DNA from 3 places in the Salinibacterium sp. genome. Region 3 is predicted to be linked to each of the others. Evidence: predicted binding sites of a transcription regulator. Region 3 holds the regulator's gene; each other region holds the start of a gene.

Region 1 (14,754 bases), on a different contig from region 3:
GCAACGACCTCGGTGTTCCGAGACTCCTGCTGGGCGGTGGAGTGGTGGCAAACGCGAGGGTCCGAGAGCTTGCGGCCGAGCGGTGCGGGGCCGCCGGCATCCGGCTTCGCATACCGCCGCTCGCGCTCTGCACCGATAATGGGGCGATGATCGCTGCCCTCGGCGCCCAGTTGATCATGGCCGGTCACGCCCCGTCCACGCTCAGCTTCGGTGCGGACTCGACTCTGCCGGTCACCGTCATCCAGGCGTAACACCGCGGGCGCCCACATTGACACGCCCGCGAGACGCTGCAACGATGGCAACGCCCCCTTGGCACCACCACTAAAAGGAGCTTCACCATGACTGAACCCACCCCGTACTCCGCCCCCCAGCAGCCCTACGCGGCAGGCGGAGCGCCAGCAGCCCCGAAGTGGAATACCCTCGCCATCATCTCCCTTGTCGCCTCGGTCATCGGCATCCATCTCGCCGGGATCATCACTGGTCACATCGCACTCAACCAGATCAAAAAAACGGGAGAGCAAGGTAACGTCCTGGCAATTATTGGCCTGATTGTGGGCTACATCGGAATCGTCGTCGTCGTGATACTCACCATCGTGTGGATCGGTATATTAGTGGCTGCAGGCACGAACGGCTACTCCTCGTACTAGCCAGCTAAGCCACGATTTTTGCGGTTGCCTGCACGCGCGAGCAGGTGGCGCGCCCGCGCGTCTGGCAGTGCTGACACGCATCGACCGAAGGAGTAGTCATGGCAGGCAAGAAGCCCGCGAGCGAAATTCCGCCCGTACCTGTGCCACCGCACGAGATGGTGGCGGGTTTTGAAACACCTGCCGTGGTTCCGGATGCCACGATCCCTCCGCCATTGCCAGCCCCCGTCGAGCCAGCTCCACTGGCCGCATCGCCCGCCGCCGCGCCGCCGGTACCGCTCCCCGTCGCGGCCGAGCCCGCCATCGCGTCACTAGGCGCGGAACACCCAAACCCGTATGCGACACCCGGGCAGTCGCCCGCGTATGGCGCGCCGTCCCCACCGTCCGCAGATGTGCCGACCGCATACGGGCCACCCACGGGCCAGCCCAACCCCTCTGCGGTCGCCGCCGCGGGGCCGCCCCAGACCCTCAGCATCATCTCGATGATCTGCGGCATCGCCGGACTGCTCGGAGCGCTCATCGGACTCGGATTCTTGCTGGCATTGGCGGGCGTAATCACCGGACACATCGCTCAGAGGCGCCAGCCCTGGGCGAAAGGATTCTGGGTGACCGGGCTCATCACCGGCTACGTGGGGGTCGCGATTGGGTTGGCTACCGGCCTATTCGTGATCATCGCCATCCTCGTAGGTATCTCCGCCAGCTCGTAAGAGACCCTATCCGCCAGCTCGCGACCTGCTGGCACGCCCGGATTCCCCGTCGAAAGTGCGCATTCTGCGGTTACGCCCACGACGATAGCCACATTTTGTGCACAGTCGATGGAAGTAACGCCCGCAAGTCCGCGGTCAGACTGCTGTTACTCGCTCCACCAGCAGCGCCCGACGCTGTGCTGCTACCCGGGTGAGAATAAGGGTGCCGCTCGCGTCGCCCTTCGGGGCCAGCGCCATGCGAAACTGGGCAGGGTCGATGTCGACTCCGCGCTTCTTTATCTCCAAGGATCCAATTCCGCGCGATGCGATCTCACGCTTCAGGGTCCGCTTATCGAGGGGAAACTCTTCGATAACGCGGAAGCAGCTGGCGAACGGTGTCATGTGGGCCGTGTCGGAGGTCACATACGCGATGGACTGGTCGAGCATCCGGCCACCGATCGTGCGCGCCAGATCGCCAATGAGCCTGGCCCGGATGACCGCGCCATCGGGCTCGTACACGAATTCGCCGAGCTCCCCTGGGTCGACATCCGCGCTGTCGTCGGCCGCTGTCAGCTCTGCGGTTCCTGAATCGCTGATCACGAGTGCGGCGCGGCGCACTCCCGGCCGGGCCACTGCGCCGAACCAGAGCCCGAGTTCGACCACGTCACGGTCGACCGACACCCACTGCGCCTCCGCCGAATCAGGGATCAGCTCCCGATCGATGCCCGGCCCCAGTTTGATGCCCGTCGGATACAGCTCCGCCAGCCCGAATGCGAAGTCGAGGGATGGCGACCAGTCGCCAGGGTCCCTCAGCCTGCGGGCGCCGTCACGTCGGGCCGGGTCGAGGTAGATGCCGTCGACTCCGGCGAGGTCGACCTCCTCCGCTGCCGCGTGTTCGACTCGCGCGTTAGACCACGGCGCCAGGTTGTACGCGGCGATTGCCGCTGTTACCTCGTCGCGTTCCACGGCGGTCACTTCCAGGTCGAGTGCGGCGATGGCAAGCGCGTCGGAGCCGATACCGGAGCCGAGATCGGCCACCCACTTCACGCCCGCATCCGAGAATCGACCCGCATGGTGTGCCGCAACGCCCAGCCGGGTCGCCTGCTCGAGCCCGGCCTCGGTGAACAGCATGCGGTCCGCGAACGACCCGAATTTTGCCTGCGCTCTGTGGCGTAGCCGGGCTTGGTTGAGCACAGCGGCAACCAGGCCAGCAGGGTGGCCGGCCTTACGCAGTTCAGACACCGTCCGCACCACATCGGCGGTCGAGTCAAACGGCGGCAGGGAGTCGAGAAGTCGCAGCCCTTCGATGGAGAAGAGTTCGCGAAGCTCGGTCTGATCCATTCCTTCACGGTAGCGGTGAACCGCCGATAGTTCGGAACGAAGTGGATTGTTCTGGCACTCACGTTGATCGAGTGCCAACGAGGCCTTATAGTTGGCTTGGCACTCTCACAGGGAGTGTGCCAACCCAAGTTTTCTAGAAAGCAGAGGTCAACCGTGTCGGTGTCCATCAAGCCGCTCGAAGATCGAATCGTCATCAGGCAGGTAGAGGCAGAAACGACCACCGCGTCGGGTCTTGTCATTCCTGACACCGCGAAGGAGAAGCCCCAGGAGGGCGAGGTCGTCGCTGTGGGCCCCGGCCGCATTGACGATAACGGCAACCGCGTTCCGCTCGATATCGCAGTCGGTGACAAGGTCATCTACTCCAAGTACGGCGGCACCGAGGTCAAGTACGGGGGCGAAGACCTGCTTGTGCTGTCGGCTCGCGACGTACTGGCGGTCGTAGTCCGCTAGATCAGACCTAAGGGCTGCCTTCGGGCAAGTCCTGCCAAAAGACCCCGTGGCCCTGCCACGGGGTCTTTTGCGTACCTGCGCCCACCTAGGCTGGACCAGTGCTGCCTACCACCGTCATGGATGATCGGGTGTCACGACCCGGGCTCGCATTCGCGATCGGCTCATACGTTCTCTGGGGCTTTCTGCCCGTGCTGTTTGTGTCGCTGCAGCCCGCCGGAGCCATCGAGATCGTGGCCTGGCGCATCGTGCTGTCCCTGCTGTTCTGCGCGATCCTGATCACACTGACCCGTGGATGGCCGCGGTTGCTCGCCATCCTGCGTGATCGAGCCACCATGGTCGCCCTCGCGCTCGCCGGGGTGCTCATCCTCGTGAACTGGCTGGTTTATGTGTTCGCGAGCGTCTCGGGGCATGTCGTTGAGGCATCCCTCGGATATTTCACCAACCCGATCGTGACGGTGCTCCTGGGCGTCGTCGTGCTGCGGGAGAAACTTCGCGCCCTGCAGTGGGTGGCGATCGGAGTCAGTTCGGTGGCGGTGCTCATTCTCGCGATCGGGTACGGCTCGTTCCCGTGGATCGCACTCACCCTGGCCTTCAGTTTCGGCATCTACGGCCTGGTCAAGAAGCGCGTGGGGCCGAGAGCTGACGCCATCAGCGGACTCACGATCGAAACGGCTGTGCTTGCCCCACTCGCCGCCGTCGCTCTCATCGTCGTCGGCGCGACGGGCGGCCTCACCATTGGCTCTGAGGGCCCTGCGCATACCGCGCTGATGCTCGGCCTTGGTGTGGCCACGGCGGTGCCGCTCATCCTGTTCGCGGCGGCATCACGTCGGCTCCCGTTGACGTACATGGGGCTCGTGCAGTACATCGCGCCCATCATGCAGTTGTTGATTGGCGTGGTCGTGCTGGGTGAGGAGATGCCACCGCAGCGATGGCTCGGGTTCGGGATCGTATGGCTGGCCCTCGCCATCCTGACTGTCGATATGTTCATCCACTCCGGGCGGCAGCGCCGTGCCACCGCGCGCTGACGCAGTCGAGTGGCACCGCCGACACGCACTTCGGGCACGTTTTCTTCCCGGGCGGGCCAGATAACGGAATGTAACGATCTGGCGGTGTTACAGCCCTGTAACCCCACCGTATTGCGAATAGGGACGCGTCCGAATATCTTGACAGGACAGCTCTGCTCTGCGGAGCTGCGTCCCACCACATTTCAATTGCAAGGAGCAACATGAGCGTATTCGTGAAGGCAACGGCCTCGCGCTCGCGGCCCCTCAAGTCGATTCTCGGTGGCGCTGCCATCGTCGGCGTGAGTGCCCTCGTCCTCAGCGGCTGTGCCGCACCGGCCGACACCGGCGGCGGAGCATCGGCTGGCCCCCGTGAGCCCATCGCCCTCAAGATCGGCACGATCCTCCCGCAGAGTGGAACCCTCGCGTTCCTCGGCCCGCCCGAGGAAGCTGGTGTAGCGCTCGCCGTCAAGGAAATAAATGCCGCGAATCTCGACATCACCGTTGATGTCCAGTACCGCGACTCGGGTGACACCACCACGGACACCGCAACCGTGTCCGTCACTGACCTTCTCTCACAGAACGTCACAGCGATCGTCGGTGCTGCATCTTCCGGCGTGTCGAAGACTGTCATCGACCAGATTACGGGAGCCGGCGTGATCCAATTCTCGCCGGCCAACACCTCGATCGACTTCTCTGACTATGCCGACGACGGGCTGTACTGGCGCACAGCGCCATCGGACGTTCTGCAGGGTGAGGTACTCGGTAACCTGATCGCAGACGACGGCGCAGCCAACGTGGGCATCATCGAGCTCAATGACTCCTACGGAACCGGTCTCGCCAAGTCCCTGAAGGAAAACTTCGAGGCTGCTGGCGGCAAAGTAGTTGCAGAGTCTCTCTACAACACGGGCGAAACAGTGTTCACCACACAGGTCGCAGAGATCACTGCTGCCAACCCTGACGCAGTTGCCCTCATCACCTTCGAAGAGGCAAAGGTCATCGTCCCGGCCCTTCGCGGCGCCGGCTACGCCGGTCCGCTTTACCTCGTCGACGGTAACCTTGCCGATTACAGCGCGGACTTTGCTGCGGGCACCCTCAAGGGCGCGAAGGGCACGCTACCCGGCCTCGACACTGCCAAGCTCGGAGACTTCACCGATCGCCTGCTCAAGGTCGACCCGAGTCTGAAGGACTACAGCTACGCTGCCGAGTCCTACGACGCGGTCGTGCTCATTGCGCTAGCGGCTCTCGCGGCCAACTCCGTTGACGGAAAGACCGTCGCGGCGAAGCTGCAGGAAGTCTCGGGCGGTTCCGGCAAGGGCACGAAGTGCACGACCTTCGAGGAGTGCGCAAAAATCATCATCGATGGTGGAGTCGCCGACTATGACGGCAACTCCGGGCCGATCTCGTTTGACAAGAACGGTGACCCTACCGAGGCGACAATCGGCATCTACCAGTACGACGACGCGAATAAGTACAGCCGCATCAACTAACTGACGCGAACTAACAGAAGGGCCTCGACTTCGGTCGGGGCCCTTCTGTGTGCCGCGGATCAGGCAAGTACGACACGATGTGATGCCAGCCCACAGTTGCGGCTACTCCTCGCCGAGCGTGCCCAGGTAGAGCGAGATCACCTTGGGATCATTGAGCAGTTCGCGCCCAGTGCCGGTGTACGAGTCGCGGCCCTGGTCGAGCACGTAGCCCCTGTCACAAATCTGGAGGCACCGGCGCGCATTCTGCTCGACCATAATCGTCGTGACCCCGGCCCTGTTGATCTCCTTGACTCGCAGGAACGCCTCGTCCTGGCGCACTGGCGACAGGCCGGCGGAGGGTTCATCCAGAAGCAGGATGTGCGGTCCCATCATCAGCGCCCGACTCATGGCCACCATCTGACGTTCTCCCCCGGAGAGCGAACCCGCTCGCTGGCCGAGGCGCTTGCCCAGCTCAGGGAAAATCTCCGTGACGAAGGCGAGTCGTTCCTTGATGCCCTTCGGCTTTTGGAACAGCCCCATCTCGAGGTTCTCGCGAATTGTCAACGTGGGAAAGACGTTGTTGGTTTGCGGCACGAAACCGACTCCCTTAGAGACGAGCTTATTCGCCTTGAGCCCGGTGATGTTCTCACCCTGCAGGAGGACGTCGCCGTCGCGTACCTTGACCAGACCGAAAATTGCCTTCAGCAGGGTGGACTTTCCCGCACCGTTCGGCCCGATGATGCCGATGAGCTCGCCCTGGTTGGCGATGAGAGAGCAGGAGTTTAGGATGTTGACGCCCGGTAGGTAGCCGGCTGTGACCTTCCTGACCTCGACGACGGGTGAACCGACCGGCGTCGCGGCAGGTGAGGTTTCAGGACTTGTCGTCGTCATCGAGCAGCTCCTTGATCGCGTGCACATTTTCGTCCTCGGTCATGCCGAGATCCTGGTCATGGTGACTTCCCAAATAGGCATCAATCACAGCGGGATTCGTCATCACAAGATCTGGCGGGCCCTCGGCGACGATTCGACCTTCGGCCATCACAATCACCCAGTCGGCAATGTGGCGCACCATCTGCATGTCGTGTTCAACGAACAGCACCGTCATGCCCTGGGTCTTCAGGTCGAGGATGTGGTCGAGCAATGACTGGGTCAGCGCGGGGTTGACGCCGGCCATGGGCTCATCAAGCATGACCAGGGCGGGATCGCTCATGAGGGCACGTGCCATCTCGAGTAGCTTCCGCTGGCCGCCAGAGAGGCTTGCCGCGTAGTCTTCCGATTTGGTATCGAGTTTGAATTTGGCGAGAAGATCCATGGCTTTCGCCTCGATCTCGGCCTCCTGCTTGCGCCACAGGAACGGCAGAAGAGCGCGGAACATGTTCTCGCCCTGCTGGCCCTTGGCCCCGAGCTTCATGTTATCGAGCACGCTCAGAAGGCTCAGCGCCTTGGTGAGTTGGAAGGTTCGGACCTGACCGAGCCTGGCTACCTTGAAGGCGGGCACGCCAGCAAGAGAGGTGCCAAGAAATTTCCACTTGCCCGAATCAGGCTTATCAAACCCGGTGAGTAGGTTGAACAGGGTGGTCTTGCCGGCTCCGTTGGGGCCGATCAGCGCAGTGATGGCGTTGCGCGGGATCTCGACGTGGTCGACATCCACTGCGGTGAGACCCCCGAACGACCTCGTCACATTATCGGCGACGATGATCGGATCTGTTTTTGCCACACCGGGCACGATGTCACCGATGTGCAGGTTGACGCTTTTCACGGGTGCGCCTCGCGTGGGCGCGATCTCACTTGACAAAAGCCAGCTCCTTCTTCTTTCCAAAGATGCCCTGTGGTCTGAAGATGACCAAGAGCATCAGCACAACCCCCACCACGATGAAGCGCACCTGGCCGGCCTGCACACTCGACATTCCGGGGAACCAGCCTGCAGCCTGGGCGCGTGCCACAAAACCCGAGACCGCCGACAGCAGAACCCAGAAGATGATGGAACCCGCCACCGGTCCGAGGATCGTCGCCGCACCACCCAGCAGCAGGATGGTGTAAATAAAAAAGGTCAGTGTGGTGGCATAGTTCGCTGGCACCACGGCCCTCGGCAGGATGAAAATCATGCCGGCGAGAGTTCCGAACACTCCGCCTAAGATGAGCGATTGCATTTTATAGAAATACACGTTCTTTCCGAGCGCGCGCACGGCATCCTCATCCTCACGAATGCCCTTGATGACGCGACCCCAGGGGCTGCGCATGAGCTGCCATGCGAGGAGGCAAGCCAGCACCACGATGGTCCATGCGACGATTCGCAACCACCAGTCGTAGGCGTTGTTTTCGAACGGACCAAAGCCGTAGGTCCCATTCGGGATGGGGTTGATGGCGGCGAAAGTTCCCTTATAGCCACTCAGGCCATCGGCGGAGCCCGTGACGGGTTCCAGGGTATTGGTCGTGAAAATTAGTCGCAGGATTTCGGATGCTGCGATCGTGACGATGGCAAGGTAGTCAGCCCGCAGCCTCAGTGTCGGCACACCAAGGATTAGAGCGAAGATCACGGATCCACCGATCCCGACCAGGACGGCTGCCCAAATTGGGAAGTTGAAGGTCAGGGTCGAGATCGCATAGCCGTAGGCACCGATCGCCATGAATCCGGCTTGGCCGAAGTTAATGAGTCCGGTAAATCCGAAATGTATTGCGAGGCCGAGCGCAGCGAGCGCGTAGGCAGCCGTGGTGGGGCTGATCAGCTCGATCGCCGCGTTTGACAGTATTTGGAGGAAGTCAACGCCCATAGCTTGCCCTAACCGATTCTCTCTTTGCGGCCCAGGATGCCCTGCGGCCGAACCAACAACACCAGAATAAGGATGGCGAGGGCCCCGACGAACTTCATGTCAGAGGGGATGAAGAGCGTAGATACTTCGACAAACATGCCCACCACCAGCGATCCGACCAGGGCCCCGAACGCCGTGCCCAGCCCACCCAGTGTCACCGCGGCGAAAATTAGTAGCAGGATTTGGAATCCCATGTCCCACGACACCCCGGGTCGGTAGAAGGCGAACAGTACCCCGCTGAGGCCGGCGAGCACTCCGCCCACGATCCAGACGATCCGGATCACCCGGTCCACGTCGATTCCGGATGCCGAGGCAAGGCTTGGATTGTCACTGACGGCTCGGGTGGCTTTTCCGATTCGTGTTCGCAGCAGGAAGTAGGCGACCGCCAGGAGTACGACGATGCTGATCACCATGCTGGCGATATCCAGCGGAGAGAGCGAGATGGCACCGAACTTCAGGTCGGCACCGTCTGCACCGGGCAGCTGTCGTGTGCCGCCACCATAGATATATTGGTACGTGTACCTGACGGCGAGCGAGAGTCCGATGCTGACGATCATCATCGGGATCAATCCGACACCCTTTTTGCGCAACGGTCGCCACAGCACGGCATCGAGTGTGAAACCGAAGATTCCGCTGAGCACCAGCGCTCCGATGATCGCGATCCAGATCGGCCATGCCAGGTCGACCGCGAGTGACAGGGTCGCGAGCGCGCCGAAGGTCACCATCTCGGCGTGAGCGAAGTTGTTCAGCCCGGTCGTTCCGAAGATCAGCGAAAGCCCGATGGCAGCCAGAGCGAGCAGCAGCCCGAAGCTCAGCCCGTTAAACACTCGTCCGATGAACTGGTCGAAGAAGCTCGTCGTCACCCTCACTCCCTCACCGAGGAAGAAGTTGACCGACTTGCTGCTCGTAAGCCCGAATTTCGCCTTCACCTCAGCGCCGCCCTCGGCGACGATGACGCCCTTCGGCAGCGTCGACTCGTCGAGGGTGACCGTGTATTCGGTCTTCTCAGGCACGCCGATTTTCCACTTGCCATCAGCGCCAGTCTTCACCTCGGCGCTGTAGCCGCTGCCGGAGACCTTGAGCACAACACCCTCGAGCGGCTTGCCGTTGTACTTGACGTTGCCGCTGAAGACATAGTCGTATTTATCGGTATTGATCTCGTCTGCGTGTGCTGCCCCGCCCCCGACGAAGGTCAGGGCGGCGAGCAGCGCCACGAACATGAGGGCCACCCATCGCCATGGGCGATTAATTGCCGTACCAGTGACTTTCACGGAACCTCCAAGACGGGACCAGCTGGAAGGTGCATCCTGCGGGCTCTGGCGCATCGTCGACTGTGACGATACGTACCAAATGTGTCCCCTGTGTTTCCACAGAGCACATATCGGGGTCAGGCCATTATGCGGGGTGGAATACCTCACGGTCCAACCGGTTAATATTGGGTACCGGCATTCAGCGCGGCATCCCGGTCTCAATTGCTCCCCAGTAAGGCAACTCATGGACCAGCCTGACCCTTTCGGCTTCATCGGCCTCACCTACGACGACGTGATGCTGCTTCCCGGGCACACCGACGTCATTCCGAGTGAGGCTGACACCAGCTCCCGACTGACCAGGCGCATCAGGGTGGCGTCTCCGCTGTTGTCTGCGGCGATGGACAGCGTGACGGAGTCGCGCATGGCAATCGCGATGGCGCGCAACGGCGGCATCGGCATCCTGCACAGGAATCTCTCCATCGAAGACCAGGCGGCCCATGTCGACAAGGTCAAGCGCAGCGAATCCGGCATGATTACCAACCCGGTGACGACGACGCCGGATGCCACGGTCGCCGAGGTCGACGCGCTCTGTGGGCAGTTCCGCATCTCGGGTGTGCCCGTGGTCGAGACTGACGGCACGCTCGTCGGCATCATCACCAACCGTGACATGCGATTCGTGTCGCCGTTTGAGAAAGCGACAACCCTGGTGCGCGACGTGATGACCAGAACGCCGCTGATCACCGCCCCAATTGGGGTCGATCCGGACTCGGCCATTGCCATTTTCGCCCAGCACAAAATCGAGAAGCTGCCGCTCGTGGATTCCGCGGGCAGACTGACCGGGCTTATTACGGTCAAAGATTTCGAGAAGACCGAGAAATACCCCCATGCGACTAAGGATGACGGGGGGCGCCTGCGCGTGGGCGCCGCAATCGGCTTCTTCGGTGACTCCTGGGAGCGCGCAGGTCAGCTGCGCGACGCCGGGGTTGATGTGATCGTGGTCGATACCGCGAACGGTGACTCTGCCGGGGTGCTCGACATCATCCGGCGCATCAAAGGTGACACCGCATTCAACGCGATCGACGTCATCGGGGGCAACGTCGCAACGCGCTCCGGTGCGCAGGCACTGATCGATGCCGGCGCTGACGCCGTGAAGGTGGGGGTCGGGCCGGGCTCGATCTGTACCACGCGTGTGGTGGCTGGTGTGGGTGTTCCGCAGGTGACGGCCGTGTACGAGGCATCGCTCGCGGCGCGCGAAACCGACGTGCCGGTGATCGCGGATGGCGGCCTGCAGTACTCCGGCGACATCGCGAAAGCTCTGGTGGCAGGGGCCGAAACGGTCATGCTCGGCTCGCTCCTGGCCGGAACCGACGAGAGCCCCGGAGACCTCATCTTCGTCAACGGCAAACAGTTCAAAAGCTATCGCGGCATGGGTTCGCTGGGGGCGCTGCAGACCCGTGGAAAGAAGACCTCGTACTCGCGCGACCGATACTTCCAGGCCGACGTGCCCTCTGACGAGCAGCTCATCGCCGAGGGGATTGAGGGCCAGGTGCCGTATCGCGGCCCCGTGTCGTCGGTCGTGTACCAGCTGCTCGGAGGGCTTCGCCAGTCGATGTTCTACACGGGGGCGCGCACCATCGACGAACTGCGCGTCAAGGGACGGTTCGTTCGCATCACCGCCGCCGGGCTAAAGGAATCGCACCCGCACGACATCCAGATGGTGGTCGAGGCGCCCAACTACCGCGGGTAGCCGCGCGGCCGGCCCTGCGGCGGGAGTTGCCACACGGTCGGCGGGAGATAGTCGCGGTTGGCGGGAGTAGCGAGTCCCGCCGAGTGTAGTTCTCCCCCTCCACAGGTGGTGGCGAGCGCTGGTCCGCGCCGAAATCGTGAGCGCTTCACCGCGGCGCGATGGAAACGTGGATGCTCGGCGCATGACCTTCGAAGCACTCGAGCACGACGATCTTCTGTTCACGGTCGACCTCGCGCGAAGGGGCCTAGGGCCTCGCGAGATCGACCACGCACTGGGGCGTCGACAACTTCTTCGCCTCCGGAGAGGCGCTTTTGTTCGCCCCGAGGTGTGGGCATCAGCGTCCGCTGCCGGTCAACACATCCTTCGGATCACGGCTGTCACCGCCGCAGCGCGCACACGTTTGGTCTTTGCGCGCACCTCGGCGGCCGCGCTGTGGGGGATGCCGCTCAACGACTTTCCGGAGGCGGTAGTCGTTCTCGATCGGTGGCGTGGTGGTGGTCGCTCCGAGCCCGGCGTGATTCGAACTGCGCGTGGCGCTACAACGGCGCAGCTGGCGGTGCGCCACGGCTACGAATGCACGACCCTCGCCAGGACTGTCCTCGACGTATGTCGCGGGCTTACGTTTCTCAGTGCGGTTCCGCTGCTCGATTGGTGCCTCTGGGAGCGGAATCCTCTCGCGGTGACCAAGGAGGAACTGGTCGGCGAGGCATCCTCAATGAAAGTATCACCAGCGCTCTGGCGCGGCATCGACTTCGCAACTCCCCTTTCGGGATCAATCGGCGAATCGGAAGCGAGAGGAACAATGCACCAACTCGGCTATCCCCGACCGCAACTGCAGCGCAAGTTCGTTGATGCTGAGGGCGCGATGTTCCCAGATTTCTACTTCGAGGATGACGACGCTGCCGTCGAGTTTGACGGCAGGATCAAATACACCCGCGACGAGTACACGAAGGGCGATCCGGCTGAGGTGGTGTGGCAGGAGAAGAAGCGCGAGGATCGGCTCAGGCGGCAGGTGCGCACGGTCGTACGGATCCTCACCGAGGACGTGCGAACGCCACGCCTCCTGCATCGCAAGCTAAGCGAAGCCGGAATACGCAGATTTGGTGGCGGGAGTTAACAACAGACGGCGGGAGTAGCGAGTCCCGCCGTGAGCGGTTACCTCCCGCCGCAGCGGGGACTGCTCCCGCCAACGGGGAAGGGCGGCGGGGAAGGGCGGCGGGGAAGGGCGGCGGGGAAGGGCGGCGGGGAAGGCCGGCGGGGAAGGGCGGCGGGGAGGGTTGACAGAGCAACGGGCGCGGGTGAAACGGCCGTTCAACCCGAGTCAGGGAAGGCGCCGCCGGTAGGGTTGGCGCTGTGAGTGATATCGAGATCGGGCGCTCCAAGCGAGCCCGCCGCGTGTATGCCTTCGACGACATCGCGATCGTGCCATCTCGACGCACCCGTGATCCGCAGGATGTCTCGATCAGCTGGACCATCGATGCGTACACCTTTGACATCCCGGTGCTCGCCGCTCCGATGGACTCAGTGGTCAGCCCCACGACGGCGATCGCCATGGGCAGGCTCGGCGGACTCGGAGTGCTCGACCTCGAGGGCCTGTGGACGCGATACGACGACCCCGAACCCCTGCTGGAAGAGATCCGTGGACTGTCACCGGAGAGCGCGACGAAGCGGATGCAGCAGATCTATTCGGAACCGGTCAAACCCGAGCTGGTGAGTGCGCGGCTCGCCGAGATTCGCGCGGCCGGTGTCCCGGTGGCCGGAGCGTTGAGCCCGCAGCGAACCAAAGAGTTGTACAAGACCGTCGTCGACGCTGGCGTTGACCTGTTCGTCATCCGCGGCACCACGGTGAGCGCCGAGCACGTCTCGAAAACTGTGGAACCGCTGAACCTCAAAGAGTTCATCTACGAACTGGATGTCCCGGTGATTGTCGGCGGCGCCGCGACCTACACGGCGGCGCTGCACCTCATGCGCACGGGGGCCGCGGGCGTGCTCGTCGGCTTCGGTGGCGGGGCCGCATCGACGACGCGCGCGAGCCTGGGCATCCACGCTCCGATGGCGACAGCGGTAGCGGATGTCGCCGGCGCTCGCCGTGATTACATGGATGAGTCCGGCGGTCGATACGTGCACGTCATCGCCGACGGCGGCCTCGGCACGAGCGGCGATATCGTCAAGGCGATCTCGGTGGGCGCCGACGCTGTGATGCTGGGCAGCACTCTGGCGAGGGCGACGGATGCCCCGGGGGGCGGGTGGCACTGGGGGGCTGAGGCTCACCACGCGGAGCTGCCGCGGGGTAACCGAGTCGAGGTCGGCTCCCTCGCTCCGCTGAAGGAGATCCTGTACGGGCCCTCGAGTGCGGCCGACGGTCGGGTGAATCTCATGGGTGCCCTGCGTCGATCCATGGCCACCACCGGCTACTCGGACCTGAAAGAATTCCAGCGCGTCGAGGTCGTCGTCGCGCCATACAACGCGGGGTAGCGGGCTCGCGTTCGCGCCGGGCACAACCCGATCCACGGGGCACCGTCTGACCCGGCGGTAGACTTGATGCATGGTTGACGTTCGACGCGTGAAGCTCCCCGGGGTCGGTGTACTACATACTTTCGTGACGGATGACGGCGGCAAGGTTGGCGTGATCACGCACCGTTCAGGCCACAGCGACCTCATCACCTTCTCCGATGATGAGGGCGGATCCGATGCCACAAAAGTGTCGCTCCGACTCGACGAGGACGAAGCACACACGCTCGCGGAGCTGCTCGGCGGCACGCAGATCACCGAGTCGCTGTCGAAACTCGACGCCATCCCGGGGCTGACGATCGACTGGTTCACGGTCGACTATGACGATCACATCGCTGGCAAGAAGCTGGGCAACCTCGCGAGCCGAGGCGTGGTTGGTCTCACGGTGGTGGCGGTGGTTCGGGGAGAGTCTGCTAACCCGGCCCCGTCGGACGATTTCACGGTGTTCCCCGGCGACACACTCGTGGTTGCCGGTTCTCCCGAGAAGGTCGCGAAGGCCTTCGCGTTCTACCGTTCGGGCGAAGTGCATAGAGTTCCCGCTGACCCTGCCTCCGGGGGGTAGCGCGTGCACGTGGGAGAAGACCTGCTCGTTCTGGGCGTTCTCTTCGTCATCGCATACGGACTCGGCCGGCTGGGCAAGCTCATCGGGTTGCCGGCCATCCCGATTTATATGCTGGTCGGGCTCATTGCGAGCCCGAACTCGAAGTTCTTCCCGCTCAATTTCCAGTCAGCGGATGTCGAACTCGTCGCGGTGTTCGGGCTCATCCTGCTGCTCTTCAGCCTCGGGCTCGAGTTCGACCAGGACGAGTTCTACGGCAACGCAGGCAAACTCTTCATTTCCGGCG
Region 2 (5,132 bases), on a different contig from region 3:
CCCAATGGAGACCGGCCGTTTGTGGTGCTGCGGGAACTTAGAAGTCCATGCCGCCCGACGGGTCGCCCATCGGTGCAGCGTGCTTCTCCGGCTTATCAGCCACGACCGCTTCGGTAGTGAGGAACAGGCCAGCGATTGACGAGGCGTTGAGCAGCGCCGAGCGCGTCACCTTCACCGGGTCGTTGATTCCAGCGGCAAGCATGTCGACGTACTCACCGGTTGCGGCGTTGAGGCCCTGGCCGACGGGAAGGTGACGTACCTTATCGGCCACAACTCCGGGCTCCATGCCCGCGTTGAGCGCGATCTGCTTGAGCGGAGCATCGATGGCAACGCGCACGATGTTCGCGCCCGTCGCCTCGTCACCCGTGAGGCTCGTGATGGCCTCGGAGTCGAACGCGATCTTTCCAGCCTGGATGAGTGCAACGCCACCACCGGCGACGATGCCTTCTTCGACTGCTGCCTTCGCGTTACGCACTGCATCTTCGATGCGGTGCTTGCGCTCCTTGAGCTCGACCTCAGTCGCGGCTCCGGCTTTGATGACCGCAACACCGCCGGCGAGCTTCGCGAGGCGCTCCTGGAGCTTCTCGCGGTCGTAGTCGCTGTCGGTGTTCTCGATCTCGGCGCGGATCTGCTTGACGCGACCAGCAATGGCCTCCTCGTCGCCCGAACCCTCGATGATGGTGGTCTCATCCTTGGTGATGATGACCTTGCGAGCACGGCCCAGCAGGTCGAGGGTCGCGTTCTCGAGCTTCAGGCCGACCTCCTCAGAGATCACCTGGCCGCCCGTGAGGATAGCGATGTCGGCGAGCTGTGCCTTGCGGCGGTCACCGAAGCCGGGAGCCTTGACGGCCACCGACTTGAAGATGCCACGGATCTTGTTGACCACCAGTGTTGCGAGAGCCTCGCCATCCACATCCTCGGCAATGATGAGCAGCTGCTTGCCGCTCTGGATCACCTTGTCGACGATGGGCAGCAGGTCTTTGATGTTCGAGACCTTGCTGTTGACGATCAGGATGTAAGGGTCTTCGAAGACCGCTTCCTGGCGCTCGGGGTCGGTGACGAAGTACGCAGACAGGAATCCCTTGTCGAAGCGCATGCCCTCGGTGAGCTCGAGTTCGGTGCCGAAGGTGTTCGACTCCTCAACGGTGACGACGCCTTCCTTGCCGACCTTGTCGATCGCCTCGGCGATCAGCGCGCCGATCTCGGGGTCGCCGGCCGAGATCGATGCGGTGGCGGCGATCTCTTCCTTGGTCTCGATCTCTTTGGCGCTCGCGATGAGTGCTTCGATGACGGCCGCGGTGGCCTTCTCGATTCCGCGCTTCAGGCTGATCGGGTCTGCGCCTGCTGCGACGTTGCGCAGTCCCTCTCGAACGAGCGCCTGGGCGAGAACGACCGAGGTGGTCGTGCCATCGCCAGCGACGTCATCCGTCTTCTTGGCGACCTCTTTGACGAGCTCGGCACCGATTTTCTCGTAGGGGTCATCCAACTCGATTTCCTTGGCGATCGACACACCATCGTTCGTGATGGTGGGAGCGCCCCACTTCTTCTCGAGAACGACGTTGCGACCGCGTGGGCCGAGGGTGACCTTGACTGCGTCGGCCAGGATGTTCAGGCCACGCTCGAGGCCGCGACGGGCCTCTTCGTTGAAAGCAATGATCTTTGCCATGTGTGTTTCTCGTCCCTCCCGGACGTCATACAAGCGAGTTCGTTAGCACTCGAATCATGCGAGTGCCAATGGCTAAATTAGCACTCGACGGTGGGGAGTGCAAGACAACTCCCGCCGCATTCCGGCAGGATCAGCCGCCGGCTGCCGCGCCCGGGTAGTCGAGGCCAATAACGATCGTCACGGGGGTTCCGGGGAAGGTTTCCGCGGGCACCAATCGAATGTCACCAACGCCGAGAGCAATTACGAGACCTCTCGCGACATCCTCATTGGCGACGTCGCTGTAGTACACGATCGTCTTCGCGACATCGCTGGTGGATGCACGTGCGCGGGTATCGATGACCCAGCCGGCCGCCGCCAGCGCATCCCCAACCGTGTTCTGCAATTCGGCAGTGGTGGTGCCGTTGTAGATCGCGGTCTTGATATTACGAGCAGGGTCGATGGTCGCTGGATCGAGCACGGGGTCTGCCTGTGGCGGTGCAGGAGTGGTAGCAATCGGGGTGGGGGTGGCGGTGGCGGACAGGAACGGGATGTCGATGTCGACGCCCACAAACACCTTGAGCGCGAAGATGCCACCTCCGACGAGCACGAGCGTGGCGAGCGCTGCCCACGCCAATCCGATCCAGCCGCGACCTCGCGCGCCGGGCCCCCGGTGGGCACCGATGCGTCGCAGGTCGTCAGGAAGCTGGTCGAAGCGGTCTTTGGGGTACGCCATGTGTCAGTGGGTCACTTCTTCGTTATGGGGGCAGTGCCACCGTGGTCTGGGCTTGTGAACGCTCGCGCCGCTCGTGAAGAGGTTCGTGCATCGCGTGCGCGCTGCAGCCTACCGACCAGCATGGGATCGTGTCGCACGGCTGCGGGCAAATCGATCACGGCATTCAGCACCTGATAGTAGCGGGCGGCGGACAGCGAAAACTGAGAGCGTATCGCCTCCTCCTTCGCTCCCACATGGCGCCACCACTCCCGTTCGAAGTCGAGGATGGCGGTGTCACGGGAAGAGAGGCCGGGTGCGCTGTCACTCGCGGGCTGCGGCTGGGCGCTCATCCTGATCTCCAAAGTTTGCTGTCATTGTATGGCGACAACGCCCGCAGACCGCGGAACGACGACGGTCTGTTGCTTACGAGACCACTACCCGTTGACTGCCGTCGACGCCGCGCGATACATCGAGATGTGCATGATGGTCGCCTCATCGTACGGCTCACCGAACGCCACGAAGCCGAACTTCGCATACAGAGGCGCGACATACTGCTGGGCGTGCAAGAGCATCGGCGCGCCTGTGAACTCCTTGAGCGCCACGGCCATCAGCTGTTGAGCGAGCCCCTCCCCGCGGCGATCGGCGCGCACCACCACCCTCCCGATGATGTGCCGGGCATCCAGATGCTCGGGCTCATCGTTCACCAGCACCCGCAGGTAGGCGACAGTTCCTGAGGAATCTGCGATCCAGTGGTGTCGGGTGCCCGGCTCCTGGTCCCGATTGTCCAGTTCTTCCTCGTCGACCTTTTGCTCGACAAAGAACACATCGGTTCGCAGTTTCAGCACGGCGTACAGTTCGGAAGTTGTGAGTTCGCTCCATGAGCGTGAGACGACGGAACATTCGGGCACGATCGCGAGTTTAATACAGTAGGAGTTCCCTTCACCCGCATTTAAGGAGCGCGATATGACCTACCAGGTCGAGAAAACCGAACAGCAGTGGCGCGACGAGTTGGGCGATCGCTACTCGATCCTGCGTGAGGCCGCGACGGAGCGACCGTGGTCCGGGGCCCTGCTGGATGAGAAGCGTGAGGGTACGTACACCTGCGGCGCGTGCAACGCCGAGCTGTTCAGGAGCGGCGCGAAGTTCGATTCGGGCTCGGGCTGGCCCAGCTTTTTCGAGTCAGTGAACCCCGACGCCGTCGAGCTCAAGACCGATAAATCTCTCGGCATGGTGCGCATCGAAGTGCTCTGCGGCACGTGCGGTTCGCATCTCGGTCACCTGTTCGACGACGCGTACCAGACCCCCACGGGCGACCGATTTTGCATGAATTCGCTCTCGCTCGGTTTCACGGAGTCCTGATTGTCTGCACTGGATGCGGTGCTGCGTCGGCAGTCGTACCCGCAGGTCACCGCCGAGGCTCCCACACACGCCGAGTTGGCTCCGATTGTGGAGGCCGCGGCAACCATCGCCGACCACGGTTCGCTGAAGCCGTGGCGACTGATCGAGTTGCGCGGTGACGACAGGGTCCGGCTCGGTACGGCATTCGCGAAGGAGGGCGGCTCCGCCGATAAGCCCCTCCGCGCGCCGCTGCTGATTGCCGTGGTGGCGGTCAACAGGTCGCGGAGCAAGATTCCCGAATGGGAGCAGGATGCCGTGGCATCCGGAGTCGCCTACATGCTGAGTCTCATGCTGGATGACGCGGGCTGGGGAGTGTTTTGGCGCACCGGCGAGCTCACGCGCCATAAGCGCGTCGCGAAGATGCACGGGCTCGGCAAGCACGAGAAGCTGATGGGGTGGCTTTACGTGGGGGGCAAGCCCGAGAAGTCAAAGGCACCACGCAAGCGAAAGCTCAGGGTCGAGAGTTACCTCTCGGCACCCTGACTTTTGGTGACGGCCTGACTTTTGGTGACGGCAGCGCTGCAATGGCGAGCGCGATGAGGGTGATGGCGGCGCCAATGACGGTCGTCAGGGCCAGTGGATGCCCGTCGGCGGGCACCACGACATCAAGCAGCAGCGCGACCACAAGTTGCCCCGATATCGTGCCGAGAGCCAGCAGCAGCACGCCGATGCGCGGCGCCAGGATCGCGCCGAGGGCGATGAAGCCGACGCCGATCACTCCCCCGAGGTAGAGGACCGGATTGGTCGGATACTCCTGGGGCAGCCCTACGAGTAGCGCGTTCACGACGCACGCGAGCCCCAGGAGTGTGGTGCCGACGACGAAGTTCAGCAGCGTTGCGGCGATGGGCGAACCGGAGATCACCCGGATCTGACCGTTGACGGCCTGTTGCCATGGGATCGCAAACCCTGCGGCGAGCGGCAGAAGCACGAGCCACAGTGGCACGCGTGAGGCGAACTGTGTCGACACGATCAGGGTCACCGCCGCCAGCATGAGCGCGGAGCCCACGATCCTGGCGGGCGTGATGGTGGGTGGGGCTGCAGATCCCAGCCCCCGCCGATCGATCACCAGCCCACTGATCGTTTGCCCGAACACGACGGCGACGGTAAACACGGCGATGCCGAGCACGCCTGCAGCCAGCCCCTGCGAAAGCACGAACAGGGCGCCCGCCGAACCTCCCAGCACCATCCACCAGGGAACGCGCCCGGTGCGAAGCCCACCGATGATGATGCCGAGGCCTTGCCGCGCCGCGCGCGACACCAGGAGCAGCACCAGCAGCACTACCAGGCCCGAGCCGAACGAGATCACCGCGGCGACGTATCCGTCACCGATTTCGGCGCCCAGTTGCCCGTTGATCCGAGTCTGGGCGGCGATTCCTG
Region 3 (10,998 bases):
GCCTGGCTGAGCAGTTCTGCCGGGCTGCCTGCTTTAGATTCGAGGATGCGAGCTGACGAGGTCACCTCGACCGGCCCCAGGTCGACCCCCTCCCGCACCAGGTGCACCAGTTCGGCAACGAGCACTCGCGCGGAGTCAACCTGGCCAGCGTCGCCGCTGAGCGTGATCCTGTTGCCCCTGACGAGCACGTCGACGAGCGGATACCGTTTTTCGATCGTGGCCAGCAGTCGATCCTGCGGGCCGAGCAGGCGCACCATTGCCACGCCATCCACCTCGAGATCGACCCTGTTCTCGAGCTGGGCGGGCTCGCGCGCGCTGAAGTTGTCGCTAGAAACCAAGGGAGCCTTCCGTGAGAGTGCCGCCCAGCACGTGAGCGTGAACGTGAAAGACGGTTTGCCCGGCGTTATCACCGGTATTGAAGATCAAACGGTACTGGCCATCGGAATGTTCCGAGGCAATTAACTGCGCCGTGGCGACGACCTCGGCGAGGAGGCCAGGATCAGCCGCCGCAAGCTCGGTGACATTGCGATACGCCTCCGTCTTCGGTACGACGAGGATATGCAGGGGAGCTTTCGGAGCAATGTCGCGAAACGCGATGATGGAATCACTCTCAAACACGATGTCGGCGGGGATTTCACGCGCAATGATGCGAGTGAAGATGCTGGGCGGATTCGACATGACTACAGCTTAAGGCGCGTCGGTGGGAACTCTCCTTACCAGCGACCCAGCTTCGCATTCAGTATGGCGAGCGCTGCCGGCCCGGCCGTGGAGGTGCGCAGCACCTCCGGACCGAGGCGCACTATCGACGCTCCTGCCGCGGCAAGGACATCGAGCTCATGCGGGGAGATGCCACCCTCGGGGCCCACGACAATGATGAGGTCGCGATCGTCGACGTCGAGCGCGGTCATCGCGAGTTCTGCGGTCGGCTCGAGCACGAGCATCCGGGCGCCGCTGGCAAGTTTTGCCAACTGGGTAGTGCTGACCAGGTCGAGCACATCGGGAATCCACGACCGAAGTGACTGCTTGGACGCCTCCCGTACCACTGCCATCCAACGGTCGCGGCCCTTGGCGACCTTGGCGCCCTCCCACCGGGAGATGCTGCGGGCGGCCGACCACGGCACCACGCCGTCGACACCGAGCTCGGTTGCCGCCTGCACGGCCAGCTCGTCGCGATCACCCTTCGCCAGCGCCTGGGCAAGAAACACGGATGGCGCACGACGGTCATCGCGCTCTATTGTCGCCACCTCGATTGCCAGTTCGGTGTGTTCAGCGGTGACGATGACGCCAGACACCACGAATCCGCTGCCGTTGCCGATCGCGATGGTCTGACCTACTGCCAGCCTCGACACTGTCACCGCGTGGCGGGCTTCCGCGCCGGTGATCGAGACCCTGTCGCCGACGACAGCCGACTCGAGGGTTTCGTCGAGGTAAAAGTGGGCCATCGTCAGAGCCCCAGGAACCTGTCTCGAAGCTTGGTGAAAAGCCCTTGCTGGAATTGCGCAAAGTGCGGCGGCGTGGCCTTTCGAGCCCCGGCCAGCTGCTTGATCAGCTCCTGCTCTTTATGGTTCAGTTTCGTGGGCGTCATGACCTGGATGCCGATCTTCAGATCACCGCGGCCCGCACCGCGCAGGTGGGTGATGCCCCGATCACGAATCGTGATCACCTCTGCGCTCTGGATGCCCGGCCTGATGTCGATCGCAACGTCACCGTCAAGCCCCTTGACGGTGCTGCGTGTGCCCAGGATCGCATCGGTCATCGCCACCTCGATTGTGGCCAGCAGGTCGTCGCCATTGCGACTGAACGTCTCGTGGTGACGCACCTTGATTTCGAGAAACAGGTCTCCGTTGGGTCCACCCGCCGGGCCGACCTCGCCCTGCGCGGGCATCTGCAGGCGCAGGCCAGTGTCGACTCCCGCCGGGATGTCGACAGGGATCGTTCGGGATGCGCGAACCCGGCCCTGGCCTGCGCAGGTCGCGCACGGGTTCAGGATGATGGAGCCGTAACCGCGGCAGGTTCCGCAGGGGTTCGACGTCATCACGTTGCCGAGCAGGCTGCGCATCGTGCGCTGGATCTGGCCGGCTCCATGGCAGATGTCGCACATGACCGGCGAAGTTCCCGGCGCGCAGCACGAACCATTGCAGGTGTCACACAGCACCGCCGTGTTCACCTCGAGGTCTCGCTTGGTGCCGAAAATCACCTCGTCTAGATCGACCTCGACCCGCACGAGCGCGTCCTGGCCGCGTTCGCTGCGTGATCGGGGGCCCGTGGTCCGACCACCGCCACCACCACCACCGAAGAAGGTCTCGAAGATGTCTCCGAAGCCGAAGTTCGCCCCGCCCGCGCCGAAGCCCGGCTGCGGGCCGAGATCGTACTGCTGGCGCTGCTGCGGGTCGCTGAGCACGTCATAGGCGTGAGTCACCGACTTGAAGCGCTCCGAGGCGTCGGCACTCGGGTTCACATCGGGATGCAACTCTCGCGCGAGCCGACGGTATGCCTTCTTGATTTCTTCGGGAGTGGCACTGCGGTCAACGCCGAGTACCTCGTAGTGGTCAGCCAAAAGTCGATATTCCTCAGTTATTCCGTGCCGAGCAGCCGCGACAGGTAGCGAGCAACAGCTCGCACCGCAGCCATATTGTTCGAATAGTCCATGCGCGTAGGGCCCAACACCCCGAGTCGCGCCACACTTCCCCCAGACGAGGAATAACCGCTGGTGACAACGGAAGTCTCGCCCAGCCCGTATCCCGCGTTCTCCCGACCGATGCGCGCCAGCACTCCGCCCGGCTCGATTTCCATCTCGCTGAAAAGCCGAAGCAGGGTCACCTGCTCCTCGATGGCCTCCAGCACAGGGTAGATGCTGCCGCTGAAATCTTCTTCTGTGCGAGCCAGATTCGCAGTGCCCGCCATCAACAGACGATCCTGCTTATTGGCGAGAACCTGCTCGGTGAGGCTAGCGACGATTTGCTGCACCACGGGGCGTCGCTCGGGAGTGAAACCCTCCACAAACGTGGCCAGTTTCGCCGCGGCATCCGACAGCCCCAGGCCACCCAGTGAGGAGTTGAGTTTGGCGCGCAGCTCACCGATGAGCATGTCGTCGAGGGGCGCTGAGACGTCGAGCAGTCGTTGCTCGACGCGGCCCGAGTCGGTGATGAATACGGTCATCAGGCGGGTCTCGGTGAGCGGGACCAACTCGACATGGCGCACGCGCGACGTCGACAGTGAGGGGTACTGCACCAGCGCGACCTGATGGGTGAGCTGAGCCAGGAGCCTGACCGTTCGCGCCAGAACATCGTCGAGATCGACAGATTCTCCGAGGAATGCCTCGATGGCACCGCGCTGCGCCACGGTCAGGGGGCGAAGGTCAGCAAGCTGGTCGACGAAGACCCGGTAGCCCTTATCGGTCGGTACGCGACCGGATGACGTGTGCGGAGCCGCGATGAGTTCCTCGTCTTCGAGGAGGGCCATGTCGTTGCGAATGGTGGCAGCCGAGACGCCGAAGGAATGCCGTTCGACGATGGATTTCGACCCAACAGGCTCGCGAGAGGCCACGTAATCCTGCACAATGACCCGCAGAACTTCGAGTCCACGATCAGAGACCAATGCCGTCACCTACCTCTCGCTGTTGGCACTCGAACCTTAGGACTGCCAATCTTACCGCGACTCGCTATGTCAGAACCGTTGCACGCGCTGCGCGGGAGGCGCTACCTTGTCTCTGTGCCTGAGACGTCCACAGCACACGACCTGGCCCGACCCGAAACCACAACCAGCATCGATTACGGCACTCAGCCGAAGTCACCTTCGAAAGGCACAACACCATGACCGATCCAACACCGCAGGCAGCTGCCGCCGCACCGCTCAGTGAGACCGAAGATCGCCAGTGGGCATCCTTCGCCCACCTCGGCGGTATCCTCGGTTTCCTTCCCTCGCTCATCATCTGGCTGGTGTTCAAGGATCGTGGCGCGTTCACCAACACCGAGGCGAAAGAAGCGCTGAACTTCCAGATCACGATTGCTGCCGCATACATCATCGGCTCGATCCTGACCGTCGTCGTCATCGGTTTCCTCATCATGGCCGCCGCGGGAATAGTCGCTGTAATCTTCTCGATTATGGGATTCCTCAAGGCCAAGGACGGCATCGCGTACCGCTACCCGTTCGCCCTCCGCCTCATCAAGTAACTTTGAGTCAATAGGGTGCCCGCGAGCAATGCTCGCGGGCAGCCTGCTTTAATGGCTCCATGTCTGAATCCACACCACCCACAAACCCCTACCTCACGGTCCAGCCACTGAGCCCGAGCGACGAGAAACTCTGGGCAACCCTGATCCACGTGGGGGGCATCGTATTGAGTTTCCTGCCCGCGGTCATCGGGTACATCGTGCTGAAGGATCGTGGGCCCTTCATTCGTGCGCACTCCGCGACGGCACTCAACTTTCAGATCACACTCATGATCGCCTATATCGCCGGAACCATCACCTCGTGGATAGGCATCGGCCTGTTGATCCTGCTCGCGGCCTGGGTGCTCTCCATTGTGTTCAGCATCATGGCCGCCATTGCCGCCAACAACGGTCAGGTCTACCAGTACCCGCTCGCCATCAAGTTCGTGAGCTGAGGCGCCCGAAGCGCCGGGTACCACAGGGCGGCTCAGTCGTCGAGCAGGCGCCGGACCACGGCATCCGCGAGCAGTCTGCCGCGCAGGGTCAACTCGATCCGTCCGGCCAGCGCCGCACGGGCATCCACCAGCTCATCGGCAATCAGTCCGGCGACGGCGGTGCGACCGGATGCCGCGAGCCGGGTCAACGGAAACCCCTCCCGCACGCGGGTTCTCAGGAGGACCGACTCGACCCGGCGTGTCTCGTCATCGAGAGTCTCGCGCCCCGCCGCCGGGGAGCCCCCGGCGGCAATTCTCGCGGCATAGGCCGCGGGGTGCTTCACGTTCCACCATCGCACCCCGCCGACGTGACTGTGCGCTCCAGGCCCCACCCCCCACCAATCGTGCCCGACCCAGTAGCCGAGATTATGGTGCGAACGAAATTCCTCGTCGCGCGCCCAGTTCGAGACCTCATACCACTGGTACCCGGCGGCCGAGAGGCTGGCGTCCGCCAGCTCATACATGTCGGCCTGCAGGTCGTCATCCGGCAGGGCGACCTGACCTCGACGAATCTGGCCGGCAAGTTTCGTTCCGTCCTCAATGATGAGGGCGTAGGCCGAGACGTGATCGGGGCGCTGCGCCAGCGCCTGGTCGAGTGAGGCCCGCCAGTCTTCGAGACTCTCGCCCGGAGCGCCGTAGATCAGGTCAAGACTCACCTGCAACCCGGCCTCCCGCGCCCACTCCACGACGAGAGGGATGCGCTCGGGATCATGGGTGCGCTCGAGCGTCGCCAGCACGTGAGGCACGGCAGACTGCATCCCGAACGAGACCCGCGTGAAGCCCGCGGCTTTCAGTGCGAACAGGTAGTCACGATCGACCGAATCGGGATTGGCCTCCGTGGTGACCTCGGCGCCCGGCACCAGGCCCCACGTCTCCACCACGGCCCGCAGCAGTGCTGCAAGGTCGGTAACGGGCAGCAGCGTGGGCGTTCCACCACCGAAGAATACGGTGGATGCGGCTCGCGCCGGCAGGCCGGACCTCGCAAGCACGGTCTTCGCCATCGCGACCTCCGCGATGGCCTGGCCCGCGAAATCGCCGCGCTTCGCGCCTCGCAGCTCGTCACTGGTATAGGTGTTGAAGTCGCAATATCCGCAGCGAACCCTGCAGAAGGGCACGTGCAGGTACACCCCGAAGTTGCGCGAGGCGGCGCCCCTGGTCGCGCTCTCGGGCAGCATCCCGTCCCGGGGGGCCGGGTCAGCGATCGGTAGCGGGCTAGGCATGCACCGCGGTCCGCTTCATTATTCAAGTCTCGCAGGTGGGTGGCAGCATAAGCACCAGCGCGATTCAGGCGAGCGCTCTGAGGTAGCGCCGGGTGTAGAGCTCCTGCGTGAGACGCAGCACGGGGTATACGAGCCACCACAGCGCATTCGCGGGCCGAGAGAAGGCCCTGATGTCGATCCATACGCTGTCGTCGTCGAGATGTTCAACGACGAATGCTTCTTCACCGTTCTCCGGATGCCCGGGCAGGGTGCCGTACGCAAATCCGACTCGACGCGGCTCAGCGACGACGTAGACGACCCGCGCCGGAGCGGTGACCGTGATCGGACCGAACGGGATTGCGAGCCGCACCGAAATGCCCTCGACGATGTCGTGTGAACCGTGGACGCGAAATCCACTCTTCTCCTGCACGCCCCAGGCCATGATCGACGCGGCGGCTTCGACGAAGCACGCGTTACCCGTGCCGATGCGGGCCCGCCGGTGCAGGGGTCGGTAGCCGGAGGGCGGCTCGGTCATCAGGGTGGGCGATGCCGATTGCCCGACCGCGGCATACGTGAGTCGTGACGCCGAGAGATCCGTCATCGACGCTACTTCTTCTCTTTCTTCTCGACATCGCCGGTCAGGGCTGCGACGAACGCCTCCTGCGGAACTTCGACCCTGCCCACCATCTTCATGCGCTTCTTGCCCTCTTTCTGCTTTTCGAGGAGCTTGCGCTTGCGGGTGATGTCACCGCCGTAGCACTTGGCCAGCACATCCTTGCGCATCGCGCTGATCGATTCGCGTGCGATGATGCGGGCCCCGATGGCGGCCTGAATGGGCACTTCGAACTGCTGGCGAGGGATCAGCTTCTTCAGCCGCTCCGTCATCAGCACCCCGTAGGCGTAGGCCTTCTCACGATGCACGATCGCACTGAACGCGTCGACGGCCTCGCCCTGCAGCAGAATGTCGACCTTGACGAGGTCAGCCTCCTGGTCGCCGGATGGCTCGTAGTCCAGGCTCGCGTAGCCTGCTGTCTTGCTCTTCAGGTGGTCGAAGAAGTCGAACACGATCTCGCCGAGAGGCATCGTGTATTTGATCTCCACGCGATCTTCGCCGAGGTAGTCCATGCCGATCAGGGTGCCGCGGCGGGACTGGCATAGTTCCATGATGGTGCCGACGTAGTCCTTCGGGGCCAGGATGGCGGCGCGCACCATCGGCTCGCTGACATGGGCGATTTTGGTTCCGGAGGGAAACTCGCTCGGGTTGGTGACGGTGAATTGCCTCTTGTCTTCGGTCATCACCTCGTACGTGACGCTGGGCGCGGTCGAGATCAGATCGAGGCCGAATTCTCTCTCGAGGCGCTCCGTGACGATTTCGAGGTGGAGCAACCCGAGGAACCCGCACCGGAAACCGAAGCCGAGCGCGACGGAGGTTTCGGGTTCGTAGTTGAGCGAGGCATCCGACAGCTTCAACTTATCGAGAGCCTCACGCAACACCGGATAGTCGCTGCCGTCGATGGGATACAGCCCCGAGAACACCATCGGCTTCGGGTCGGTGTATCCGGCGAGTGCCGTCGTCGAAGGCCGCTGGGCGTTCGTGACGGTGTCACCCACCTTCGACTGGCGCACATCCTTCACTCCGGTGATCAAGTAACCGACCTCGCCGACGCCGAGTCCCTTGGTCGGAGTCGGCTCGGGGCTCGAAACGCCGATCTCGAGCAGTTCGTGAACGGCACGGGTCGACATCATCTGGATGCGCTCCCGCGGGCTCAGGGTGCCGTCGATCATGCGCACGTAGGTGATGACGCCGCGGTACGAGTCGTATACCGAGTCGAAGATCATCGCGCGGCTCGGAGCGTTCGGGTCACCCTTCGGGGCCGGGATCAGCTCGACAACGCGGTCAAGCAGGTCTTCCACACCCATGCCGGTCTTGCCGCTCACACGGAGTACGTCCTCCGGCCTGCCGCCGATCAGGCTGGCCAGCTCTTTGGCATATTTCTCCGGATCGGCCGCCGGGAGGTCGATCTTATTGAGCACCGGGATGATCGTGAGGTCGTTGTCGAGAGCCAGGTACAGGTTGGCGAGCGTCTGCGCTTCAATGCCCTGTGCGGCATCCACCAGCAGGACGGCACCCTCGCAGGCGGCAAGACTCCGCGACACCTCATAGGTGAAGTCGACGTGGCCGGGGGTGTCGATCATGTTCAGTGCGTATGACGCGCCGTTCAATGCCCAGGGCATGCGAACCGCCTGGCTTTTGATCGTGATGCCGCGTTCGCGCTCGATGTCCATGCGGTCGAGGTATTGCGCGCGCATGTCGCGATCGGATACCACGCCGGTGATTCCCAGCATCCTGTCTGCCAGCGTCGATTTTCCATGGTCGATGTGGGCGATGATGCAAAAGTTGCGGATAAACGCGGGGTCGGTGAAAGCCGGCTGTAACGCCGTGATGGCTCTGGGACTCAACGCGTGCCTCTCGTAGCGGCCCTGACTGCTGAGGGCGACCTCAAGTTTACGAGAAAGCGCGGAGCCCGCCGGACGCGAGAGCATCACGGCGGGCCTTCGGCCGTCTGTGCGCTAGGCCCAGAGCGCGGCGACCGCGAAGATGGGCACCAGCGCCAGCGCCGCGAGCGCTCCGAGGAGCCAGCCCGCCAGCGTCACACTGCTCGTGATGATGCCGCCGATCGCCAGGCCTCGCCCCGACGACTCCCTACGTAGGGAGAGGATGCCGAGAATGAGTCCCGCGACGGCGAAAACAGGCTGGAAGCCCATTCCGATCGACGCGACGCCAAACGCCAGCGCAAGAATTCCCAGCACACGGTCGGTGGGAGTAGCAGTAGCAGGGCTAGGCGTGGTGGGGCTGGGCGTGGTGGGAGCTGTCGTTGTCATATCTCAAAATTACGCAGGCAGGCGTCAATCCGATATCTGGCTAACCCCCGGAATGACGCGGAGGGAATCCGCCTCCGCCACCCAACGGGAATACGCTCACAGCATGATCCACTCCGTCGTCCTGGTGCACGGCTTGCGCACCTCCGCGACGATGTGGCGGGCCCAGGTCGAGGCACTCGAGGCCGCCGGTCACCAGGCCGTCGCCGTCGACCTTCCCGGCCATGGCTCGCGGATCGGCTCGAGATTCACGCTGGCCGGGGCCGTCGACACTATTGCTCACGCCGTGGATAGTGCCGCCCACCCCGTGCTGCTCTGCGGCTTCTCGCTCGGCGGATACGCGGCCATCCACTATGCCGGGGCTGGCCCGCGACCCATTGTCGGCCTTGTTGCCGCGAGCTGCGGCACCCAGCCTCACCGGCTGATCCTCGACGCATGGCGCTTGGCAGCACGGGCAATTCACCGGCTGCCCGACCGGGGCCTCGCGCTCAACAACTGGGCGGTGCGCGCGGCCGTGAAAGATGCTGCCCTCGCCGACGACATCATTCGTGGTGGAGTCGCACTCGACGTGATGGATGACGCGCTGCTCGAGCTTCGCCAGTTGCATCCGATCTCCTCGCTCAGCCGAATCGACGTGCCCGTTGTCTTCATCAACGGAACCCTCGACCACTTCCGACTGCAGGAACGCCAGTACGCGGCGGCAGCGCCTGTGGCGCGGCTCGTGCACATCCCCGGTGCGACCCACATGGTGTCGGTGACGCGGTCGGCAGCGTTCACCCGAGTGCTGCTGGGGGCGCTGGAGGGCCCGGGATAGGCCGGGGTGTGGGTGGCGGCCGTCGTGTTCCTCGGTCGCAGGTTCCCTCGGCGCTGTGGTCGCGCGATTGCCATAGCTCCACCGCGCTGGTAATGTTGCTCGTTGGCTCGCGCGGGGTTTCTGGCCCCGCGAACCGCAGTCGGGATCACACAGGGCCCGCCGTCTCATGACAGCAGTTCCCCTGGCGCACAACACCTGGCCGCCCAGACTGCCTCACGAACGATCATTCATTAGAACCAGCAATCACACGAACGAGAAGGTACAACACCGTGGCAAATATCAAGTCGCAGATCAAGCGCATCCTGACGAACAAGAAGTCACAGGATCGCAACCGCGCTGTCAAAAGCGAGGTCAAGACCGCCGTCAGGGCTACGCGCGAGGCCATCTCTGCCGGCGACAAAAAGGTTGCCGCTGCCGCCCTCGTCGTGGCCGCCAAGAAGCTCGATAAGGCCGCGGCCAAGGGCGTCATCCACCAGAACCAGGCCGCCAACCGCAAGTCGGCCATGGCCAAGCAGGTTGCCTCGCTGTAATCACGTTCTTCATGACAACGCCCTCGCCGTCGGCGGGGGCGTTGTGCTTGTGTCGGGCTCGCTCTTCGGAGACACCGCGCGGCTAGAGCCCGCGACCCGCGATCACGGCGACCATGCGCTCCAGCGCGAAGACCGGGTCGCGACCAAGGCCCTTGATCTGGGCATCCGTTGCGGCGATAGCCTCGATGCAGTTGCCGAGGCCATCTTCGTTCCATCCCTGAAGATCGCGGCGCCCCCGATCTATTTGCCAGGGGGCAAGGCCCAGCTTCGAGGCGAGTTGGCTGGCCGGAGCGGTCATGCCCGAGATTTTTGCCATGGTGCGCAACTTCGATGCGAATGCGGCCACGATCGGAACCGGATCCGCACCCGACGACAGAGCGTGGCGCAGTAGGACGAGAGCCTCGCCCGTGCGGCCTGCGATTGCCGCATCCGCCACCGTGAATGCCGTCGTCTCAACCCGGCCCGAATAGTATCGCTCGACCGTCATCTCGGTGATCTCGTCGCTGTCATCGGCGAGCAGCTGCTGGCAGGCTGAGGCAAGCTCCGCCAGATCATCAGAAAACGCTGCCACCAGAGCGCGAATCGCCCCGCCGGTCACCCTGCGACCCGCGGCAGCGAACTCGGAGGCGGCAAACTCCGTCTTCTCGGTGTCTTTCTTTAACTCGAGGCACGCGATCTCAATGCCGCTCCCGGCCCCGCCGCGAATCGAGTCGAGGAGTCTTTTGCCCCGCACACCCCCGGCGTGGCGCAGTACCAGGTACGTGTCGTCGGCCGGCCTCGCGAGATAGGCGATCGTCTCGGTGATGAAGGCGTCAGTGCACTTCTCCACATTCACGACCCGGATCAGCCGTGGCTCGTTAAAGAGCGATGGGCTCGCCAGGGTGATGAGTTCACCCGGCGAATACTGGTCGGCTTCGATGTCGTGGATCTCGA

Evidence for each region. The regulator HrcA, encoded in region 3, represses chaperone genes, less so after heat shock. The targets are predictions, from matches to a motif close to TTNGCACTCGNNNNNNNCGAGTGCNAA.
Region 1: a site for HrcA is predicted at 2,723-2,749, ahead of groES (co-chaperone GroES). Genes of this name have one in related genera too.
Region 2: a site for HrcA is predicted at 1,709-1,735, ahead of groL (chaperonin GroEL). Genes of this name have one in related genera too.

Annotation. Positions count from the first base shown of each region.
Region 1 covers NZ_JANLVV010000141.1:11,001-25,754, reverse strand. The annotation lists gene tsaD (tRNA (adenosine(37)-N6)-threonylcarbamoyltransferase complex transferase subunit TsaD) at 1-251, shown strand, start outside; gene RMN95_RS06365 (DUF4190 domain-containing protein) at 339-647, shown strand; gene RMN95_RS06360 (hypothetical protein) at 746-1,351, shown strand; gene RMN95_RS06355 (THUMP-like domain-containing protein) at 1,487-2,671, opposite strand; gene groES (co-chaperone GroES) at 2,825-3,121, shown strand; gene rarD (EamA family transporter RarD) at 3,220-4,146, shown strand; gene RMN95_RS06340 (ABC transporter substrate-binding protein) at 4,347-5,612, shown strand; gene RMN95_RS06335 (ABC transporter ATP-binding protein) at 5,715-6,482, opposite strand; gene RMN95_RS06330 (ABC transporter ATP-binding protein) at 6,463-7,350, opposite strand; gene RMN95_RS06325 (branched-chain amino acid ABC transporter permease) at 7,376-8,362, opposite strand; gene RMN95_RS06320 (ABC transporter permease subunit) at 8,371-9,621, opposite strand; gene guaB (IMP dehydrogenase) at 9,896-11,398, shown strand; gene RMN95_RS06310 (hypothetical protein) at 11,580-12,515, shown strand; gene RMN95_RS06305 (GuaB3 family IMP dehydrogenase-related protein) at 12,752-13,873, shown strand; gene RMN95_RS06300 (TrkA C-terminal domain-containing protein) at 13,944-14,471, shown strand; gene RMN95_RS06295 (cation:proton antiporter) at 14,475-14,754, shown strand, end outside.
Region 2 covers NZ_JANLVV010000126.1:2,597-7,728, reverse strand. The annotation lists gene groL (chaperonin GroEL) at 38-1,666, opposite strand; gene RMN95_RS05630 (LytR C-terminal domain-containing protein) at 1,797-2,378, opposite strand; gene RMN95_RS05625 (DUF3263 domain-containing protein) at 2,390-2,707, opposite strand; gene RMN95_RS05620 (GNAT family N-acetyltransferase) at 2,792-3,265, opposite strand; gene msrB (peptide-methionine (R)-S-oxide reductase MsrB) at 3,321-3,716, shown strand; gene RMN95_RS05610 (nitroreductase family protein) at 3,717-4,238, shown strand; gene RMN95_RS05605 (DMT family transporter) at 4,207-5,132, opposite strand, start outside.
Region 3 covers NZ_JANLVV010000082.1:5,643-16,640, forward strand. The annotation lists gene RMN95_RS04110 (PhoH family protein) at 1-257, opposite strand, end outside; gene RMN95_RS04115 (histidine triad nucleotide-binding protein) at 328-678, opposite strand; gene RMN95_RS04120 (16S rRNA (uracil(1498)-N(3))-methyltransferase) at 714-1,442, opposite strand; gene dnaJ (molecular chaperone DnaJ) at 1,445-2,557, opposite strand; gene hrcA (heat-inducible transcriptional repressor HrcA) at 2,575-3,597, opposite strand; gene RMN95_RS04135 (DUF4870 domain-containing protein) at 3,813-4,172, shown strand; gene RMN95_RS04140 (DUF4870 domain-containing protein) at 4,232-4,603, shown strand; gene hemW (radical SAM family heme chaperone HemW) at 4,636-5,862, opposite strand; gene RMN95_RS04150 (DUF1990 domain-containing protein) at 5,927-6,442, opposite strand; gene lepA (translation elongation factor 4) at 6,448-8,301, opposite strand; gene RMN95_RS04160 (hypothetical protein) at 8,413-8,724, opposite strand; gene RMN95_RS04165 (alpha/beta fold hydrolase) at 8,828-9,535, shown strand; gene rpsT (30S ribosomal protein S20) at 9,805-10,065, shown strand; gene holA (DNA polymerase III subunit delta) at 10,148-10,998, opposite strand, start outside.